3 regions of the Peribacillus sp. Bi134 genome follow, and region 2 is predicted to be linked to each of the others. Evidence: riboswitches for the same ligand, from Rfam matches in the RefSeq annotation. Region 2 holds a riboswitch; each other region holds the start of a gene.
What was found. Region 2 has a riboswitch for preQ1 ahead of LQ188_RS19945 (QueT transporter family protein). Riboswitches for the same ligand answer to the same signal wherever they lie in the genome.
Positions count from the first base shown of each region.

Region 1: linked by a shared signal. The riboswitch ahead of LQ188_RS09445 (VUT family protein) and the one ahead of LQ188_RS19945 (QueT transporter family protein) in region 2 are both predicted to bind preQ1.
Region 3: linked by a shared signal. The riboswitch ahead of queC (7-cyano-7-deazaguanine synthase QueC) and the one ahead of LQ188_RS19945 (QueT transporter family protein) in region 2 are both predicted to bind preQ1.

Region 1 covers NZ_CAKKLN010000004.1:168,135-173,430, reverse strand. Annotated here, with positions in the region: gene LQ188_RS09460 (alpha/beta fold hydrolase) at 1-454, opposite strand, end outside; gene LQ188_RS09455 (PadR family transcriptional regulator) at 765-1,085, shown strand; gene LQ188_RS09450 (hypothetical protein) at 1,481-1,630, opposite strand; gene LQ188_RS09445 (VUT family protein) at 1,652-2,194, opposite strand; PreQ1 riboswitch class I at 2,244-2,286, opposite strand; gene LQ188_RS09440 (SRPBCC family protein) at 2,537-3,019, shown strand; gene LQ188_RS09435 (SRPBCC family protein) at 3,048-3,488, shown strand; gene LQ188_RS09430 (HD domain-containing protein) at 3,625-4,596, opposite strand; gene LQ188_RS09425 (hypothetical protein) at 4,643-4,942, opposite strand; gene LQ188_RS09420 (TetR/AcrR family transcriptional regulator) at 5,173-5,296, shown strand, end outside.
Region 2 covers NZ_CAKKLN010000008.1:336,248-341,543, forward strand. Annotated here, with positions in the region: gene LQ188_RS19935 (hypothetical protein) at 36-848, opposite strand; gene LQ188_RS19940 (YbaK/EbsC family protein) at 984-1,505, opposite strand; PreQ1 riboswitch class I at 1,676-1,720, shown strand; gene LQ188_RS19945 (QueT transporter family protein) at 1,727-2,212, shown strand; gene LQ188_RS19950 (VTT domain-containing protein) at 2,336-2,992, shown strand; gene LQ188_RS19955 (PAS domain-containing sensor histidine kinase) at 3,107-4,738, shown strand; gene LQ188_RS19960 (cadherin-like beta sandwich domain-containing protein) at 4,790-5,296, opposite strand, start outside.
Region 3 covers NZ_CAKKLN010000004.1:161,536-166,831, reverse strand. Annotated here, with positions in the region: gene queE (7-carboxy-7-deazaguanine synthase QueE) at 1-322, opposite strand, end outside; gene queD (6-carboxytetrahydropterin synthase QueD) at 315-785, opposite strand; gene queC (7-cyano-7-deazaguanine synthase QueC) at 785-1,450, opposite strand; PreQ1 riboswitch class I at 1,506-1,548, opposite strand; gene LQ188_RS09395 (methyl-accepting chemotaxis protein) at 1,734-3,509, shown strand; gene LQ188_RS09390 (hypothetical protein) at 3,848-4,063, shown strand; gene pgsB (poly-gamma-glutamate synthase PgsB) at 4,850-5,296, shown strand, end outside.

The sequences.
Region 1 (5,296 bases), on a different contig from region 2:
CTTCTGCAGCAATTTGGTCTGCATTTTTTCCCTCAAACTTCTTATAAGCCTGTGCATAATTGAGCAAGCGGTTCTTTTGTCGATCGATACTTTTCCCTTGCGTCGGAGCGCACATTGAAACTACGCCTTTTACAGGCAATTCAATTCCCACTTTTAATGAGAAAACTCCTCCTAAGGAAATTCCTACAACAGCAATTTCTTCATAGCCTTCTTCTTTAAGGAATTTATAGCCATTAACTACATCTTCCCACCATTCCTTTGGACCAGTCTTAACGAGTTCCTCACCAGACACTCCATGCCCTCTATAAAGAGGTCCGTGGCAAGTATAGTCAAGATCATTCAAGTATTTCCCTAATTTCTTCATATCTCCTGTACTTCCGGTAAACCCGTGAAGTAAAAGAACTGCTCTCTTTCCACCAATATATGTGAATGGCTCTGGTGCTTTCACTTTCATCTATCTAGGACCTTCTTTCTTTGCTCTTGTTGATAAATAGAATCTAAATGATTTTTGAAAAAAAATCAATTAATACCCCTTGAGTAGTGATTCTTCTATCCTATTCCGTATTTTCATTAAAACAATAAAATCATGTATATAGTATCCTTACCACACTCTTCACAACTCATCCGTTCCGAAGCACATTTTACTATGATTAAATTTATTTAGCAATCGTCATTTAACCATTTTTTTTTAGAAAAGTAAAATGCACCTTGTGATACGATGTACAACGTATTACACTTTAGAAATGAAAAGGAGGAGAATTTATTTGGATAAAGAATTAATGAAGGGAAGCATTGACCTCCTTTTGCTTTCACTTCTTTCACAAAAAAAGCTATACGGCTATGAAATCACGAGGATCTTGAAGGAAATGAGCATGGGCAAATATCAAATAAGTGAAGGCACCCTCTACTCCGCCCTGAAACGGTTAGAAAAAAAAGAATTCATAAAAGGCCATTGGAAAGAGTCCGAGTCAGGCCGCAGGAAATATTATCATGTCACCGAAAATGGACAAACCGAACTTGAACGGAAGCGAGAATGCTTTTTCTTCCTCGAAAAATTAGTTCGGAAAACCACAGAGCAATTCTAAACAAAATACAAAGCTTCCTAGCCCCATTAATGGAACGGTGCAGGAAGCTTTTTTTGATGTTTACTCGTGAATTCGTCCTGCACTCATAATTTCGCACTGTTTATTCGTGAATTACTCTTGAGTTCGCACTGTTTACTCGTGAATTTGCGCTGTTTACTCGTGAGTTTCGCTCTTTTACTCGTGAGTTTGGACTGTTTACTCGTGAATTTTGCACTTTTACTCGTGAATTCGTACTGCACACTTAGTTCGCACTATTTAATCGTGAGTTTTTCACGTTTACTCGCGAGTTTGCGCTGTTTACTCGTGAGTTTCGCACTTTTACTCATGAATTCATACTGCACTCTGATTTCGCACTTTTACTCGTGAGTTACTCCGTTAACGCGCAAAAAAAGGACCTATTTTGGTCCTTTTTTGTCAATTCCTTTATGCTTGCGATAATTGGCGCAGGAGAGCTTCATGCATTCCCCTTGAACATGGGGGCCATATTTTTCACGAAAGGCCTCGAGGCAATAGCATTTATCTTCTTCCTTTTTGGTTCCTTCCATCGAGTGCACCCCTCCTGGCATTTAACTGGAGACTACACGTTTCTCCAGTTCTACGTTGATTCGTCCCAACAGTACGGCACCAATTGACTGTATGATGGTTTTAACGATGATTTGCCCGATGACCGCAGCGGGTACTGCTTCCCATGGCAATATATTGGCACCCAGTGGACTTAGACCAATCACGACAAATATCACCGAATCGAAAAATCCTCCAACGATCCCGCTGTAAAACACCCTCCAACTCATCGGAAGCTTTAAACGGGTATAAATTTCCGTGTCCGCCGTTTCTGCGACCACAAACGATAATGCGGAAGCAAATACAATCAGTAACGTATCCCCTAATAAAAATGATACACATGCAGATAAAATAAGTGCAGTGACGATACATAAATAGGTCTTCGCGCGGCCGAATTTATTCTGGACCAGATCTCGGAAGATGAAGGTTCCCCCGATGAGCAATGTCCCCATCGGGATGATGAACATGCCAAAATGTAATGGCGCAAAAGCTGCTGTAACCACATTCGCCGTGATTATGGATACTAAATACAATAAAATTCTTAACATTCCTAATTCTCCTTATACAGAAAAAACAGCACCCTAAGAAAGAGCACTGTTCTCCTTAGTTTTTTTGAGAGGGTAGCTAGAACCTCTTCCGCCCGGGCGGATTATCATTTTCCTCATTTATCGTAGCTTGAAAACGATTGGAAATCAAGAAGTTTCCATATGGCCCTTTTATGTTACGGAGAATCCGATATTAGCAATTCACTTCAAATCTTCTTCAATGCAATGACTTTGCCGATTTCTGTCGCAAAAAACTGCTTGACCGCCTGTATATGAAAGCCGAAAATCAATGATAGAGTCATGTTATGATCTTGATACCTTATTTGGCGAGGAGGAAAAAGAATTATGAAAAAAACTACGTTTGTCTATCCTATTTATATCGCAACCACACCAGAGAAGCTTTGGGAAGCCTTGACGAGTGGTGAAGTCACGAAGAAATATCACTTTGGATTGCAAGTACAGTCTGACTGGCAAGAAGGGGCAGCCGTTAAATATTTGCTGGAAGATGGGCGGATTACTGATCATGGTAATGTACTTAAATGCGAGCCGTTGCACCTGCTCTCGTTTACATGGATCATGGCAGGAGACGAAACACCTCGCGAGCAGCCTACACGGGTCACTTTTGAATTACAGAAAATGGGCGATTCGACTGTGAAGTTAATTCTTAGGCATGAGGAGCTTCTGAAGACAGATTTCGTATATGATGACAATACCTATGAAGGCTTGAATAATGGATGGCCAGCCATTCTAAGTAACCTGAAGAGCTTGCTTGAAACTGGACGGACACTGCCGTCAATATCAGTAGATTGGGATAGTGGAAAACAATAAAAACAAATCGAAAGAGAGTTGTTTTAGTATGGATACCCAAATAATCACGAAATTTAAGATAATCAAGCCAGCTAATGAAGTGTTTGAAGCCATAGTGAATCCTGAAAAAATCAGGAATTTCTGGTTCTCATCGAGTTCGGAAAGATGGGAACAAGGCAGGACAATTACATTGAGATACAACGAATACGATGCTGAAGTGGTCATTAATGTAATGGAAGTTGAGGGAAATAGGAAAATCGTGTTTGCGTGGGGCGGAAATGATCAAGAAACGATTGTTACCATTACACTAAAAGAGTTGGATAAAACGAGTACAATCATTGAAGTAAACGAATCAGGATTGAGTGAGGACGACCCTGAAATAATAAACAAAATGATCGGACAAAAAGAAGGTTGGGTTTATACATTAACCTGTTTAAAGGGTTATTTAGAAAATGGCGTTAATACTTTGAGAGCATCATTGGTTTTTTAATTATTAAAGGGTGCTGGTTCAGATGATAAGGCATCCGTTAAGCAAGCTCCTTCCTAATGTCGATTGTCTAAATCAACTAAGGGAGGAGACCTAGATGTTTCCGAGAAAAAACTTCCCGTATGGTTTGACACGAAATTCAATCGGAAATCACTTTTAGATACATGCCCTTTGAAGCTTTTTTGTAGGCTTCAATTCCCATTTTCTTGACTTTTTCCGATACACTGGATGATATTACCAATTTGGTTCCTTGAATAACTGAAGGATCTATCAGGCGCATTTTATTTTTCCGATGTATATCGTATTCCACTTGATCTTCTTTCAACTTTACATTACCATGGATCCGTTTTAACAGGTTTTGAACTTCATGGTCTTCAGTGAAGCTTAACAAGCACATGACTTCTTCATCTGTACCGAGTAAGTCATCAAGGCTGATCAGTTTTTTTGCTAAAGCCACTTTTAAGGTCTTTGCCAAGATATCATAGCCATATATATTAAGTGGGTTCATGAAAAAATCAATAACTTCGCTGTAATACGTTTTCACAAACCATTCCGCCGATTCAATATTATCCAGATACATCCTTCCATTTATTATGATTACATGTTCTAGGAATTCTTTAATGGCTTCGATGGTGATATGTCCATATTGATACATATCCCGGAGAGTATAATCTACCCGATCGGCACATAACTCAGGTGCTGGCTGTTCAAGCAATTCCCATTTTGATTGAAAAATGACTTTACGATCATATCCATATTCCTTCAGTATAAATGGGATTTCGGATTCCATAATGACTTGTTCATATATTTTTTCATGATAATCTTCATCCTTACAATCCAGAACGAAATCAATTACATGTGAGAATGCAGTGTGGGATACGTCATGCAGCAAGCCCGCGATTTGTTCCTCCAATGAACCTCCAAGCGCTTTTATTAAAAGCATCACACCAATTGAATGGTCAAATCGTGTGACATCCCACTTCTCATTAACTAAATAACTTGCCCCGCCTTGATGTATCCCCTTCAATCTTTGGACCGGTTTACTTACTATCAGCCCTTCCAGAACTCCCTCTACAATGTGTTCCCCATAGATACTATCCGAAACTATCAATAACTGCCGCCTCCACCATTAGTTTACTCATTACAGACAGGTGATTTCACTGATTTTTTTCTGTAAAAATTATTTCTCCCTTTTGATTTTGCACATATTGCTTTTTTACCAAATTTCCCAATTCCTCTTCATCATTCAAATCGACATCACTCGGATTGTCCTCATCAACTCCATCTATGATCACCATTTCATTTATTATTACCTGTTCTCGTGGATACACTTCAAAAATGTCTTCTACAGGAATTGTTTTATCTTTATACGGTTTATTGAATAAAAAAAAGCCGTCAAGACTATGAAAATTGATGCCAAAATACCGAATTTCTTTTTCATTTATCCATCCCCTCAAAGCTCCAATAATATCCTTATAATACCATATAAGGGTATTAAAGTTAAAAAGAAAAACGCTGCAATGTCCTGAATGCCCCCCTTTGCAACACTGGTGGAATTCCGCTTCAGTAAATGGTAAAGTTTATCTTTAAAAACAGGAATTTATTATTCAATCTAATATTTGACATTTGGAAATCAGTGAGCTATCATCCTAATTAACCAGTGGTCAATTAATAAGGAGGTGACAAGATGTCGCCAAGGAAATCGGCAGGTAAAGAATTATCCAGGGACATGGTGTTGAATGAAGCTAGAAACCTTTTTGCAACGTTAGGGTATTCTAATGTCTCCATGAGGCAATTGGCTAAATCATTGG
Region 2 (5,296 bases):
TGAGCTAAAAAAGAACCAGCATGATTAGCCGGATCTTATTTTTCGTAAGGATAGGATTCAGAGATTTCGAGCAGTCGGCCGCAGGACTCGACAACCTCGATGATTTCCATCCATGACATGTCCAGACCCAGTTCATTAGCATGGGAAATCTTATCCCGTAATTTCCGGATGGCATTCGCATCCTTCTTCCCTTTACTTTTCGAAGGGATTTGGAAGAAGCACCTCAATTCCTTATCTTTATGTATGATATCGAATTTATCACTGATTTGCAGGCACTCTATTATATTGATATCCTCATTTTTATCGATTCTCCTTCTATATAATTCGGTTGCCTTTTCTAAACGGTCTTCGCTGATCATTGGATACCAGCTGCCATCGCCGAATCTATCCAGGATGATATCGCTCATCCTCATTTCCAATAAGGTAATATATCCGAATATCAGCATCCTGATCGGAGGCTTTTGAAGGTCGGCATGGGTAATCAGCATTTTAATTGAATTATTCTCCAAGACGAACACCCTTGTTTTATTCTTGAAAATATGGAGAAGCTGGATCAAAGGAGTTGAATCCGAAACCATTTCCCTTGGTGAAAAGTTTCTCATATATTCAGAAATACTTCCTTCACCTAGTTCGTCCCTTTCGATATACCCGATGATTTCCCCTTGATCTTGGACAGCCAATATATCAAAATTCTTTTTCTCCAATGCTTTCTGAATATCCAGCGCCTGATCATTTTTATGGCAAAACTCAAGCTCCTGGGCAATGCTCTTAACCGTTATATTTTCTTCATAAAGAGTTTTAAGACTAAGATAGCTGCTATTGCTTTTTCTTTCGCTTCCATTTAACATCTTTCAACCTCCGCTCAGGAACACTTTCTGCCCGTTTTCCGCTTTAATCATGGAAATGCATGCGGCCCCCACAAATAAAGTCCACTGCAGTGGACTCAATCCCAATCATGTGAATCTAATTTTTTGACACATTAATCAAATGACATCAACTGCATTGCCTACCGCCGTTTCCTCATTCTCCTTTTCTTCCCAACCCTTACAAACATCCACCCACTCCTTCGCACCTGAATATTCAAACAATTCAGCGAGTGTAAGTTCTATTGCAGAGTTCGCACTGCCGCAAGCCGGGAACAATGACTCGAAGCGCTTCATCGATACATCAAGAAAAACAGCTAAATCGTTTGCCAGACCAAACGGGCAAACGCCTCCGATTGCATGGCCGGTCTGTGCAAGCACTTCTTCAGGCGAAAGCATTCGTGCCTTGAAGCCGAATGACTGACGAAATTTCTTATTATCCACTTTAGCGTCCCCTGCGGCAACTACCAAAATCGCGTGTTCACCTTCCCCTTTAAAGGAAAGAGTCTTAGCAATCCGCGCTGGGATAACACCGATGGTTTCCGCTGCCTCAATCACCGTAGCACTCGATGTTTCGAACTCCTTTACGTCGCCTTCCCGATTCCATTGTTTAAAATGGCTTTTAACACTCTCGATCGACATTTTATATTCACTCCTTTGACGTACATATTGAAATAATATCATCCTTCATTGCAATAAATCAAAATCCTATTGTGCCACTTCTACTGCTTGGAAACTAATAAATTAAAACCATTCTTTACAAATTGACGAAACAAGCGTACATGGGATACTATTAATAATCGGGTAAACGCCTACACGTGGTTCGTAACCATCCCACGATAAAAAACTAGGGAGAGAGTAAAATGAATGTTCGTACACTCGTGATAAACGGGTTATTGGCTGCCTTGTATGTGGCGGTCTCATTGGTGTTTAAACCAATAGCTTTTGAGATGTTCCAATTCCGTGTACCGGAAATGTTGAATCATCTGATTGTATTCAATAAAAAGTATATCTACGGTATCGTTGGCGGGGTCTTCATATCGAATCTGCTCTTTTCGCCGATGGTGCCATATGATTTGATTTTTGGGGTGGGGCAATCCCTGCTCGCCTTATTGCTTGTCATTTATATTTCTCGTTTCATAAAAGGCATTAAAGGACGGATGATCGCCACGATTATCTTTTTCACGTTCACAATGTTTTTAATTGCAATTGAACTGAACCTTGCCTTTGGCTTGCCATTCTGGCTAAGCTGGATGACTACAGCTGTCGGTGAGTTCGTCGTCCTCCTGATCGGAGCGCCAATCATTTATGGAATGAACAAAAGAATTCAGTTTGAAAAGTGGCTTTAAAAGGAATCTTCGCGCCGTTAGGCCACTATAATGGAAAAGAGCTGTCTGCATGATGCGGCAGCTCTTTTTTTTCACCAATGAACTCGAAAATGATAAACTATTAGTAAGAATGGTGGTGGCCCTTTGAAAAAAGTCCTGACCATATTAGGTCTACTTGTAATCGCAATATTTATATACTCTAATGCTGAGCTGTTCACTTTGGTTTGGAAAAGTGACCTGGATTCTGTTATTGGTATATTGAAGGAAAACCTTCTGCTTACATTTATTGTGACATTCGTATTGATGTTTGTACAAAATTCTTTTACAATCATCCCCTTAATTTTGCTCCTGACTATCAATGTCACGATATTCGGATTCATATATGGCTATCTATGGAGTTGGTTTACAAGTGTTGTTGCCTCAGGATTCATTTTTTATGCAGCAAGAAACTGGTTTCAGGAGCTTCTCTTAAAGAAGATTGGTGAAAAATGGCAGGAAACCGTTGTGGAGCATGGCTTCATGTACGTTTTTACAGGAAGGATTTTCCCGCTTATCCCAACAAGCTTAATTAACTTGGCAGCTGGAGTCAGCACTGTCACGTTCAAGGATTTTTTATTAGCGACGGCGCTTGGCAACCTTATATACTTTTTCTTCCTATCGCTGATTCCCTATGGACTGCTATCTGTTGAAATGAACCAATATACGCTAGCTGCACTCGCACTCCTCTTCTTACTATTTTTCATTATCTATAAGCGTGCAAAAAAGAAAAAGAAACTTACCTTCTTCAGAAAAAACAGGTGACCACATTGGCCCCTGTTTTTTTATTTAGGATTCTGCATATATTTTTTTTCGATAGTTTGTTAAAATGTGTATGTAATTTTACCTTTGAAATGTCTAAAATCAGGGAGAATCTCCATGTCCAAACGCTCCATCTTAGCAATATATATCCTATCCGGGATTCTTACATTAGTCGTATTCGACTATTTTTTAACTACAAATATCCAAAACAAGGAAGTCTTCGTTCAACTGCAAAGAGTGGAAGGCTTTGTTTTCCTTTTATCAATAGGCTTGGTCTTATATCTTTATTTAGCTAAAAGGGAAGAATTCAAACGATTAAAAGAGGCGGAACAACGTCGGCGTACACTCATCAATTCGATGGTTGATTTCGTTAACTTCAAGGATGGTGATGGCCGATGGCTTGAATCCAATACCTTCGGGCTGCAATTATTTCAATTGGAGCATGTAGATTATAAAGGAAAAAGAGACAGTGAGCTCGCCGAATACTCCGAATTTTATAAAGAGTCGTTGATCTACTGTGAAGTTTCCGATGAAGAAACGTGGGTAAAAGGGGAAATCACACGGTGTGAGGAAATCATCCCTCTTCCCGATGGCAATCACAAGACCTTTGATACGATTAAAGTTCCCCTGTTCAATGAGGATGGTTCACGAAAAGGCTTAGTCGTCATTGGCAGGGATATTTCTGAAAGGGTTGTCGCGGAGAATCAATTATTCGAAAGTGAACAACGCTATAAATCATTGTTTGAACACAACCCATATCCGATGCTGATGCTTGATTTAAACGGAATGATCACGACGGTGAATCCTAGATTTGAAACGGTAACAGGCTTTCAACAGGAAGAAATACATGGAGCCTCATTCATTAATTTGAACTTCTCAGCAGAAGACGCGGAATTGATCCGTACATCTTGCCAATATGTCATGGAAAACCATAAGGGAATCAAAAAAGGTAAAGATATAGAATTCCTGACGAAGTACGGGAATTCCATCTTACTTTCTTGTACGTTTGTCCCGATGATGGTTGGCGAGGATTTAGTCGGAATCATTACTTATGCTAAAGAGGTCACTCAAATCCGGGAAACCGAAGCCCGCTTAAGAAGAACCGAAAAATTATCGATAGTCGGCGAACTTGCCGCAAGTGTGGCCCACGAGGTACGAAACCCGTTGACTTCTTTAAAAGGTTTCGTCCAGCTGCTTAAAAAGAGCGACCATCCCTATGAACAATACTACACAATCATGTTAAGTGAGTTGGACCGAATCAATCTTATTGTAAGTGAGTTACTCGTTCTGGCGAAACCACAGGAACTTCCATTCAGCAAACATCAAATCATCGACCTGATGAATGATGTCAAAACCTTGTTGAAACCAGAGGCGGACTCGTACCCCACCCAAATATCAATATCTGTTAAAAACGAAATACCGCTTCTTTTATGTGAGGGAAACCAATTAAAACAAGTTTTCATAAACATGCTCAAAAATTCAATGGAGGCATCCGCCGATCACATTTGGATTGATTTCGAACGCATGGATAATAACCTTTCCATCACCATCAAAGATAATGGAAGCGGAATTGAAAAAAACCGGATAAAGCATCTCGGAGAACCTTTCTATTCTTCTAAAGAAAAAGGAACCGGATTAGGACTGACAGTCAGTTGCCGAATCATCGAAGCGCATCGGGGAAAGGTCCGCTTTAACAGCGAACTAAACTATGGAACCGAGATCCAAATCATTTTGCCCATAAAATTTTGAATCCGAGGACAAGCCTAAACCTTGTCCTTTTTTGCAGGATTCAGAACGATTCTATTTAAACAGGGAGGTGAAGAAATCCTTTATATTCCCAAAGAATGACACAGTCTCGACAGGCTGTATCACATTAACCTGGCCTTCTGTATCTTTCGATGTATCGCTCACATTCTTGCCAGCCGTACTCATTTGTACAGCCTCAACTTCCTCCGCCTCTTTTGTTTTGACATCATCCACGGTTTCTTCCTCATCCATCTCCACATCCATATCCTTTTCGAAAACAAGGACGTAAGTACGGCGCTCCCCATCCTTTGAAACGGTAACGGATATGGCCGTCTTCGCTTTATCATTGATCTTCACTTGTTTACTGCTCTCACCGTCATATTCAATCGTTGCTCCGCTGGCATTTGTCGTTGCATCCATTTCGACTGAAGAAATATCATTATCGACCTCGATATGATAGGTATGCTCATTAGATTCAAAAGTTTTGTTCCATACTCCGGTTGATACTGTCAGATTGTTTAACACTGGTGCATTATTGCCTTCCTCGCCTAAAGAATCTGC
Region 3 (5,296 bases), on a different contig from region 2:
TTTCGACACCTATTTTCATTTTATTTTCATGTAAGATCGCTATCAAGCCGTTTAGGTTTTTCAGCAGAGCCGGGTTTCCTCCTGATATCGTAACGAAGGAAAAAGCGGAACCCCCAATACGCTTCAGCTCATCCCATATTTCTTCGGCAGTCATCTGGACGGTATCTTCCTTACCGGTGCCATCCCATGTAAATGCGGAATCACACCAGGCACACGAATAATCGCAGCCGGCCGTCCGAACGAACATGGTTTTTTGGCCAATGACCATTCCCTCTCCTTGGATGGTCGGCCCAAAGATTTCCATAACCGGGAGTTTACTCACTTTCCATCCACTCCCGTCTGGCTTCGGCATAGCTTGTCGGCGTTTCGTACAGTCGAACAAATTCGACTCTAGCACCTTCATATTCTTTTAATGAAAGGGATTCGGCCATTTTTTCATAAATCCAGACAACCATATTTTCAGCTGTTGTATTCATGAGCGGCAGGGTTTCATTCAAATAACGGTGATCCAGGTGGATTTCAATTTCATTTTTCCATATATCCTTGATGTCCCCAAAATCTATCATCAACCCGCGTGAATCTGTATACCCGCTTAATCCGAAAATGACCTTATACGTGTGGCCATGCAGGTTCTTGCATTTTCCTTCATAATCATGCAGATGGTGTGCCGCATCAAAGGTGAATTCCTTACTCACGAGAACCCTCTTGTTTGTATACTTCAATTGGCTGCGCTGAATATCTTCATCTATTTTTTGGAGTTTATCCACTATCGTAAAACCGTACATCATGAAAGCACCTTCCGTCTGCTTACATAGTCATCCAGTCCTTTTTTCCGCAGATTACATGCCGGACAATCTCCACAGCCGTCGGAGATGATTCCGTTATAGCAAGTCAGGGTCTTTTCGCGTACAAAATCGAACGCGCCTAGCTGATCCGCTAGCTCCCATGTTTCCTCTTTATTAAGCCACATTAGCGGCGTATCAATGACGAATGACTGGTCCATCGACAAGTTCAAGGTCACATTCAATGATTTAATGAATACATCGCGGCAGTCCGGATATCCGCTGAAATCCGTTTCACAAACACCGGTGACAATATGTTTAGCGCCAATCTGACTCGCCAGCACTCCGGCAAACGAAAGGAACAGCAAATTCCTCCCTGGTACGAACGTCGACGGCAATTCCCCTTCTTCTCCGTCCGCCACCGCAATATCACTTCTCGTCAGCGCATTTGGTGCCAGTTGGTTCAGCAGCGACATGTCAAGGATATGATGGTTTATGCCCAATTCCTTGGCAATGTTTTGAGCGCATTCAATTTCCAAGCTATGCCGCTGGTTATAATCGAACGTCACCGCTTCCACTTCCTCAAATCTCTCCATCGCCCAGAACAGGCACGTCGTACTGTCCTGACCTCCGCTAAACACAACCACTGCCTTTTCTTTCTTCTTCATTTCTATAAAACTCCTTTTTACGGAAAAAAACAGCACCCTAAGAATAGAGCACTGTTTCTCCTTAGTTTTTTTGAGAGGGTAGCTAGAACCTCTTCCGCCTTAACGCGGAATATTATATTTTTCCAAGTCAATAGTAACTTGAAAACGATAAGAAATCAAGATGTTTATATTAAGAGAACATTGGATCTGATGGAAAATTTGGTTAACTTTTCATTACTCAAATATCCTTTTATTTATCCGATAAAACAGTGTGAATAAAATATCGATAAAGGGGTCCAATAATTTGAAAAGCATTAAAGCAAAGGTATTGGTGGCATTTTCACTCATCATATCTTTATGTGTCATCTTAGGAGCATTCAACATCTACAGCAGCAACAAGTCACTGGTATATTCCCAGGATATCATCAAAAAGGAGCTTCCGCTTCTTATCCAAGACGAAAAGCTGCTATACAATCTAGCACAAAGAACCGCATACGCCCGGGCATATATTCTTTATGGTGACAAGAGTTATAAAGAAGGGTTCTTACAATATACCGAAGAAAGCCAGGTCATCCAGGAGGATCTCCTTGCCTTAAGCGATTCTGTTAAAGCGAAGGAATTAATCGAGAAAAGCGTGGATTGGAGGACGATGATTGTAGACCGGGTGTTTCCACAATATGAAAATGGAAATGAAGAACGCGCTAAAGAGATACTCGAAAATGAAGTGGCGCCAATAAGCAATGAAGTTATGGAGGGTTTCAAGGAGCTTGCTTCGGAACGCGAGGAATTGATTGTCGCTTCAGGTGAAACCGTCATCACCAACGGGAAATCGGTTAAGACGACAAGTATCATCATATCCATTGCGGCAGTCCTTATCGGCCTTGTCCTTGCGGTTGTCACTGCCAACCTCATTACCACCCCCCTCCTTAAAATCAGGGATAGGATGAAAATGGTGGCTGCAGTAGAGCTGAATCATGAGCCCCTGGAGCAAAAGTCAAATGATGAAATGGGCGAACTAACGGTATCCGCCAATCAAATGCAGAAAGACCTTCGTGATACGATTGAAAAAATGCTCATTGTTTCGCAATCCGTTTCCAACCAAAGCGAAGATCTGACTCAATCAGCAAATGAAGTGCAGCAGGGCACCAAACAGATAGCGACTACTATGTATGAACTTTCGGAAGGTTCGGAGTCACAAGCCAACCGGGCATCTGAAATGGTTCGCATCATGGATGATTTCACCGGCAGGATTAAGCTTGCCCACCTAGAAGGGGTGGATGTAGCTAACAGTTCAACCGAAATCCTTTCCTTGACCAAGGAAGGCACCACTTTAATGCGCAGTTCGGTCCAACAGATGCAAAGTATTGATGGGATTGTCAAAAATGCCGTAGAGCAAGTGAAAGGACTCGATTCTCAATCACAGCAAATTTCGCAGCTTGTGCAGGTCATCAAGGATATATACAATCAAACTAATCTATTGGCGCTGAATGCAGCCATAGAAGCTGCTTGTGCTGGTGAACATGGCAAGGGCTTTGCCGTCGCCGATGAAGTGCGGAAACTCGCTGAAGAGGTCACAGACTCCGTTGGGGATATCACCAATATTGTCTCCGCCATTCAAACAGGTTCAAAAACTGTCGTCCACTCCCTGGAAGATGGTTATACTCAAGTGGATGAAGGCACGAAACAAATCACGCTCACAGGGCAAACCTTTGAAACAATCAATCATTCTGTCGGGAATATGGAAATGAAAATACTGCATATAACAGACGAATTGAACTATTTTTCCATAAATAGCCAAAAAATCATCAGGCTATCGAAGATATCGCAGCCGTTTCTGAAGAGTCCGCGGCAGGAATCGAACAAGTCTCCGCCTCCGCTCAGCAATCCAGCTCTTCGATGGATGAAATCACGAATCATGCCAGTGAACTTGCATCTTCGGCAGAACTGCTCACTGAACAGGTTAAGAAGTTCCAATTATGACACTAGCAATTTCCCGAATGCGGGAAATTGCTTTTTCCCTTCCATTATAAGGGTTGTTTCATTTTCGTATATTCGGGGAATAAATAACTATACACAATAATGAACCATTAAAAAACAAATCTATCAGAAGTGGCTGGAAGTGAATATTTTCCTTTGTTTTCAGAATATTTAGTGTATAATTGATTAAAGGAATATTTTAACTTAAATATTCATTACTTCCAATACCTGCTACTGCAAATCCCGACATTTCCTTTCAACATGCACGAGAACATATACCCAGTAAGGTTCCATTGCATGCTTTCTCTCGAATCAAGCCATTCACAACTTTATTCACACAAAAACACGATTCCCACTTCAAATTTTTTAAAAAGGTTAAATTTCACTAATGATATGATACTATTAAACCAAGACCTTTTAACCCCATAAGGAGGAATTCATATGAAACGTTTTTTCAAATTCATAACAGATTTTAACGAAAGAAAAGCACTGGAACGGGAAACCGATGAATTCTTTCGCAAAGAATACGAAAATTATATGAAGATGAATCCTGACAATCAAGGAAAAAGAAGGAGATTAACTCCTAGATTTTATGTGATTGATGGCGGTAAAAAGGGCTCCAACCTTGAAATTTCTGACAGAAAGAAATCCAGTTGACCTGATTCCTTCCATAATCAGCTACCCAGGCTGCAGTTCAAGACTCCCCAACGTTAAATCTCCAGATAAACGGAGATTCGTGACCATTCCATTCATTTGCAATATATAAGCCGAAAGCTCAGAAATGCTTCTGAGCTTTTTTATTTTGCATTCATCTATAAACACTATATCTATAGAAGAAACTAGGTATTTTTTTAAAAAATGGGTTAACTTTATTTTATTTCATGTTTTAGGTAAAAGATCAATGATAGACCCATGGGTATTACCTAAGGAAAAAACCGGTAAATATCAAAAAAAAGAGATGTGTTCTTTTACTCATCTTTGTCCATATTCAAAAGAGTTCAACTAATTGAGTCGTTAGATGCAATATTTCACATTGAATGACAAATGCTTAAAAATTGTTACGTTTATGTCAAACAATGGGTAGAAACAATTAACAAACTGTAATAAACCTCACTTTTCAAAAACAATTATTATTCAAATATAGCCATTATGAATTAGGTTTAAATGCTCATGAATCTATTTTGATTCTAATCAAAATGGGTTTTTATTAAACTTTCCATAATTTAGTGTAAATAAACCGAGGATTCCCTTGATTTCCAGCCATATCTTTGTACTCATAAAACAATTTATCCCATTAGATACTATTACACTCCAATATACATTTATTTGAAAAAGCTGATAATAACTATATTGCAATAGAATAATTGACTCTTGCCTATTAAGTTTAAAATCATGTAGTGTGTATTCAGTAAATCAAATATTTAAAAAAAGAGAGGTTAAAAAATGGCACCAATATTTATTTGTGCGATCTTTTTGCTTGGCTATGGCATTTTCGAACAAAAGCGCCATCAGAAGCGTCTCGACTCCATCCCGGTACGTGTGAATGTGAATGGGATCCGAGGGAAATCGACTGTAACGCGTCTGATTACAGGTGTGATCCAGGAAGCTAAGTACAAAACAGTAGGTAAAACAACCGGTACATCAGCAAGAATGATCTATTGGTTTACCGACAAGGAAAAACCGATTGTACGCCGACCGGAAGGACCCAACATAGGAGAACAACGGCGTGTAATTAAAGAAGTTGCCGATTTAGGAACCGAGGCGTTGGTTTGTGAATGTATGGCCGTACAGCCTGACTATCAACTAATCTTCCAAAACAAAATGATCCAAGCAAACATCGGGGTCATCGTGAATGTATTGGAAGACCATATGGATGTCATGGGACCGACT